Regions from separate parts of the Pseudoalteromonas sp. CF6-2 genome, predicted to be linked through region 2. Evidence: predicted binding sites of a transcription regulator. Region 2 holds the regulator's gene; the other holds the start of a gene.

Region 1 (3,205 bases), 1.2 Mb from region 2:
AGTCACTACGTAAGGAACTCCACTATAATCGGTTTACGCGCCTAAACACACCAAGCGTGCCTGGGAAGTGTGCTTCTTAAAGGCAGATTATTAATACATAAATACCTTTTATTAGTCTATTTAGTCGTAGGAAGAAAATGAAAGAGCCAAAAATTCCCTTGGTAAACAAACCAAATGGTATTGGGGTAGGGCGTGTTTTAAAAGCCACCAAATGCTCAATCAAAGGCTTTAAAGCTGCTTTTAAAGAAGAATCTGCATTTCGCACTGAAACCTATTTAGGTCTGATATTATTTCCGTTATCAGTGTTGCTTGCCCAATCATTAAGCCATTGGCTGATGTTATTTATTCCTTATTTATTATTGTTGATAGTTGAGCTACTCAACTCAGCAATAGAGGCGCTGACTGATAGAGTCGGTATTGAGTACCATGTATTATCGGGGCGAGCTAAAGATATGGCCTCAGCGGCAGTGACGTTGGCATTAATTATTTTGCTACTGGTTTGGGCAGTGGCAATTTATGAAAAGATAATGATGCAGTTTTAAACAAAAAAGCGCCAAATGAAGGCGCTTTTTCATCTTATATAACCTATTACAGGCCAGCAGCTGCGCGAAGTGCGTCTGCTTTGTCTGTGCGCTCCCAAGGGAACTCTTCACGACCGAAGTGACCGTAAGCCGCTGTCGGTTGATAAATAGGACGCTCAAGGTCAAGCATTTGGATTAAGCCATATGGGCGAAGGTCAAAGTGCTCACGTACTAATTCGATTAGACGCGCTTCTTCTAATTTACCTGTACCAAATGTCTCGATGCTGATAGATGTTGGCTCTGCAACACCGATAGCGTAAGAAACTTGTAGCTCACACTTGTCAGCAAGACCAGCAGCAACCACGTTTTTAGCAACGTAACGTGCAGCGTATGCAGCTGAACGGTCAACTTTTGATGGATCTTTACCAGAGAAAGCACCACCACCGTGACGAGCCATACCACCATAAGTATCAACGATGATTTTACGACCTGTCAGACCACAGTCACCCATTGGGCCACCGATTACGAAACGGCCAGTTGGGTTGATGAAAAACTTAGTCGCGCTTGAGATAAGCTCAGCTGGAAGAACTGGCTTAATAATCGTTTCCATTACCGCTTCAACTAAGTCGTTTTGTGAGATTGAATCACAGTGTTGAGTTGAAAGAACAACGGCATCAATACCAACAGGCTTGCCATTTTCGTATGCAAACGTCACTTGAGATTTTGCATCTGGGCGTAACCAGTTAAGTTCACCGCTTTTACGAACCTCAGCTTGACGCTGAACTAAACGGTGTGAATACGTGATAGGTGCAGGCATTAACACGTCAGTTTCGTTACATGCATAACCAAACATTAAACCTTGGTCACCAGCGCCTTGCTCTTCAGGGCGAGCACGGTCAACACCTTGGTTGATATCTGGAGATTGTTTACCGATTGTGTTTAGGATTGCACACGAGTCAGCATCGAATCCCATGTCTGAGTGTGTGTAACCGATTTCACGTACTGTTTTACGTGTGATTTCTTCGATATCAACCCAAGCGCTAGTCGTGATTTCACCACCCACCATCACCATACCGGTTTTAACGTAAGTCTCACATGCAACACGGGCATGAGAATCTTGCTCTAAAATAGCATCTAGAACCGCGTCAGAGATTTGGTCCGCGATTTTATCCGGATGACCTTCAGAAACTGATTCAGAAGTAAATAAATGTTTTGCCATTGTATTTCTGCTCACAAATATTGCGCTTCACATACGTCGGTAATAGCGCTAAAAAATTAAGGGGCGTATTTTATCTAAAACAAATATGTTTGCATAGTAATTTTACGCCTAGACGTCTATTTAAAATTACTAATAACATTTCGTTCTTAATAAACAGTAATAATAGGTGCATTTAATACGGATTTTTAATTGCACTGTACCCTTACATTAAGTAAGAATGGTGCCTTACACACAACCAGCGCAAATACATAAAGGTAGGAGAATTCATGCCATCACGCAAAGAACTTGCAAATGCTATTCGCGTCTTATCAATGGACGCAGTACAACAGGCCAAATCTGGTCACCCTGGCGCCCCTATGGGCATGGCAGATATCGCAGAAGTACTATGGCGCGATTATCTAAAGCACAACCCAACGAATCCAGAGTGGGCAGACCGCGATCGATTTATTCTTTCAAATGGTCACGGTTCAATGCTGATCTATTCTCTTCTACATTTAAGTGGTTATGATCTGCCGTTAGAAGAAATTAAAAATTTCCGTCAAATGCACTCAAAAACACCAGGCCACCCAGAATATGGGTATGCACCAGGTATTGAGACCACTACGGGCCCATTAGGTCAAGGGATCACAAATGCGGTTGGTATGGCGATTGCCGAAAAAGCACTTGCTGCACAGTTTAACCGTGAAGGTCACGATATTGTTGACCACTTCACCTATGCGTTCATGGGCGACGGCTGTTTAATGGAAGGTATTTCACACGAAGCCTGTTCATTAGCGGGTACATTAGGTCTAGGTAAACTAGTTGCGTTTTGGGATGACAACGGCATCTCAATTGATGGTGAAGTGGAAGGTTGGTTCAGCGATGACACGCCAGCGCGCTTCAAAGCATACGGTTGGCACGTAGTAAGCGATGTAGATGGGCACGATCCTGATGCAATTCGCGCCGCTATCGAAGAAGCACGTAGCATCACCGATAAACCATCACTTATTTGTTGTAAAACAGTGATTGGCTACGGTTCACCGAATAAATCAGGTAGCCATGACTGTCACGGTGCGCCACTCGGTGAAGATGAAATCACAGCATCTCGTGAGTTCCTAGGTTGGACTGGCGAAGCATTTGAAATCCCAGCTGATATTTACAGCGAATGGGATGGCAAAGAAAAAGGTAAGCAACTAGAAGCAAGCTGGGACGAAAAATTTGCTGCTTACGCAAGTGCACACCCTGAACTTGCTGCTGAGTTTAAACGCCGTACAAAAGGTGAATTACCAGCTGATTGGGCTGAAAAGTCACAAGCTTACATCGAAGAGCTGCAAGCAAACCCAGCAAATCCAGCAACACGTAAAGCATCACAAAATGCATTAAACGCATTTGGTCCGTTATTACCAGAATTCATGGGTGGCTCTGCTGATCTTGCGGGTTCTAACTTAACACTTTGGGATGGCTCAAAAGGCTTAGAAGCAAACGA
Region 2 (3,205 bases):
ATCCCTTCGCTATATTCTGAGATGTATAAATGATTCCAAAAGTTACAAAAAGTAATAAATTTAAATAACTTTGTAAGTAAATGCAGGCAATGTCGTCGAAATGGTCATTTGGAACTAATTTCGGTTATTTGCAGTGTTCGTGCATATAAAATACAAAAACAGGTGCTTAAAAGGTCATAAATAGGTGAATTTTTATGTCTGATTAATCGCAACTATGCACAGAAGTTGTGGGTAAATCCTTTTAAATTAAGCGATATAGCATATAACAGGATAGACCTGATAATACTTGGAATTTTTATACATTACAGGTATCGTACTGATGCAAGCTCTCTCACTTTTTAACTTTTTTGCAGGATACTATCGCGTTATGTCAGATTTCCGTGAACAAGCATTACATTACCACGCTCACCCCGTTCCAGGTAAAATTAGTGTTGAACTAACCAAGCCGGCCGAAACGGTTAACGATCTCGCTTTAGCTTATAGCCCAGGTGTGGCTGAACCAGTTCGTGAAATCGCTGCTGATCCAGCAAATGCCTACAAATATACTGGTAAAGGTAACATGGTTGCGGTGATTTCAAACGGTACCGCAATTTTAGGTTTGGGTAACTTAGGCCCTCTTGCATCAAAACCTGTCATGGAAGGTAAAGCATTACTATTCAAACGTTTTGCTGGCCTTGATTCAATCGATATTGAAGTAAAACATCGCACTACAGAAGATTTCATCAATACGGTTGCAAACATCGCTGATACGTTTGGCGGCATCAACCTAGAAGATATTAAAGCACCAGAATGTTTTGAAATTGAAAAAGCGCTTATCGAGCGCTGCGATATTCCAGTTTTCCACGATGACCAACATGGTACAGCTATTGTTACTGCTGCCGGTATGCTTAATGCCCTTGAAGTACAAGGTAAGGATATCGAAGATGCCATTATCGTATGTTTAGGAGCTGGTGCGGCAGCTGTTGCTTGTATGGAGCTGTTAATTAAGTGTGGTGCATTACGTGAGCATATCTATATGCTTGACCGTAAAGGTGTGATCCATACTCGCCGCGATGATTTAAACGAATATAAGCAGTTGTTTGCTAACAACACTGATAAACGTACATTACAAGACGTTATTGCTGATGCGGATGTATTTGTAGGTGTATCTGGGCCAGATTTATTGACGGCGGATGACTTAAAGCTAATGGCAGACAAGCCAGTGGTGTTTGCGTGTTCAAACCCAGATCCTGAGATTGCCCCAGAAGTTGCACACAGTGCGCGCAATGATTTAATTATGGCAACGGGTCGTTCAGATTTTCCTAACCAAGTAAATAACGTGCTTTGTTTCCCGTTTATTTTCCGCGGTGCGCTTGATGTGCGTGCAACGGCAATTAATGATGAAATGAAAATTGCAGCTGTGCATGCTATTCGTGGTATTGCCAAAGAGCCAGTACCAAGCGAAGTATTAACAGCGGCTGGCGTTGAATCACTTGAGTTTGGTGCCGAGTACATCATTCCGAAGCCAATGGACCCGCGTTTATTACCACGTATCGCGCGTGCTGTTGCAGAAGCGGCGGTTGAGTCGGGCGTTGCGCAAATCGAAATGCCAGAAGATTACATGCGTTAAATTTATTTACGCTAATAAAAAACTCAGCCTTAGCTGAGTTTTTTTATACCTGTGAATCGGCGTCTATCCGATGGCTCATTCAGAATCAAGTACAGGGATATCTAATCCCATTTCAAGCATGATCTTTTTCACTTCTTCAGGGACTTTTTCTGGGTTGTCTTTGCGTAAGTCGTCATCATTTGGTAATGGCTGACCTGTAAAAGCATGTAGAAAAGCTTCGCATAGAAGCTCACTATTTGTCGCATGTCGTAGGTTGTTGATCTGACGACGAGTGCGTTCATCTGTTAATACTTTTAGTACATTTAGCGGAATTGATACGGTAATCTTTTTAACTTGTTCTGATTTTTTACCGTGTTCTGCGTATGGGTGAATGTATTCACCGTTCCATTTAGCCATAAGTAATTTCGTTGCCTCGGTTATAAGTAGTTCACGCCTTTTTCACAGCGCAAAGATGCGGAAATTTTATCTCTTTAAAAAAGATAGTCAAATACTAGTTATTTAGCCATCTAGTCGTGTAAATGTATAAACTTCTTTATGTCAGCCACAAATGCTTTGACTTCTCATAATTGATCATCTAACCTTTTAGACGTCTAAACATCCAATTAATGAGTAGGTGATGAAATGAGTGAAAAAAATAAAGCGACGATAGCTGTTCGTCATGGTATCGAAGCTGACAAACATCATGGTGCTGTCGTTCCACCTATCTATTTATCAACCACCTATTCATTTGCTGATTTTGATACTAAACGTCAGTATGACTACGGACGCAGTGGTAATCCGAATCGTGATATTTTGGCTGAAACACTGGCTGAACTTGAAGGCGGTGCAAAAGGCATTATTACAGCAACGGGTATGTCTGCGGTGCATTTAGCAACACAGCTTTTAAATAGTGACGACACTTTAGTGATCCCGCATGACTGCTATGGTGGCAGTTACCGTTTATTCACATCATTAGAAAAGCGCGGGTTATTGAAGCTAAAAGTGTTAGATTTAACCAACAGTGAAAATCATCAAGAAATTTTAGCAATCAAACCAAAGCTTATCTGGATAGAGACACCCAGTAATCCAATTTTGCGTTTAACTGATATTAAAGCGATCACCTCAATTGCTAAGCAATGTGGAGCTTTAGTTGCTGCCGATAATACGTTCTTATCACCAGCACTCCAAAATCCAATTCAGTTTGGTGTAGATATCGTCGTACATTCAACGACTAAGTATATAAATGGTCACTCAGATGTAGTAGGTGGTGCAGTGATTGCCGCAACACAAGAGCTTGGTGATGAACTAGCTTGGTGGGCAAATAACATTGGTATTACCGGTGCACCATTCGATAGTTATTTAACCCTTCGTGGTTTGCGAACATTAAATGTGCGTCTAAAACAACACCAAGAGAATGCGTTTGCAATCGCTCAGTATTTAGAAAATTCGCCTTTTGTTAGTCAGGTTTATTACCCTGGTCTTGCTTCTCATCCTCAGCATGAGCTCGCTAAAGCGCAGCAACGTGGCTTTGGTGGTATGGTTAGCTTTGATATTAAAGGTGATATTAATGACGCTGCTGCGTTTTTAACAAGCTTAAAAGAGTTTAGCCTTGCAGAG

The links. Region 2 encodes MetJ, which represses methionine synthesis genes. Its sites were predicted from a motif close to TAGACGTCTAGACGTCTA; they were not measured.
Region 1: metK (methionine adenosyltransferase) is a predicted target of MetJ. The motif match lies at 1,842-1,859, and genes of this name have one in related genera.

The regions. Positions count from the first base shown of each region.
Region 1 covers NZ_CP091442.1:2,843,396-2,846,600, reverse strand. Annotated here, with positions in the region: gene L3Q70_RS13190 (START domain-containing protein) at 1-80, shown strand, start outside; gene L3Q70_RS13185 (diacylglycerol kinase) at 138-542, shown strand; gene metK (methionine adenosyltransferase) at 589-1,740, opposite strand; gene tkt (transketolase) at 2,007-3,205, shown strand, end outside.
Region 2 covers NZ_CP091442.1:409,045-412,249, forward strand. Annotated here, with positions in the region: gene L3Q70_RS01970 (malic enzyme-like NAD(P)-binding protein) at 368-1,609, shown strand; gene metJ (met regulon transcriptional regulator MetJ) at 1,685-2,005, opposite strand; gene metB (cystathionine gamma-synthase) at 2,231-3,205, shown strand, end outside.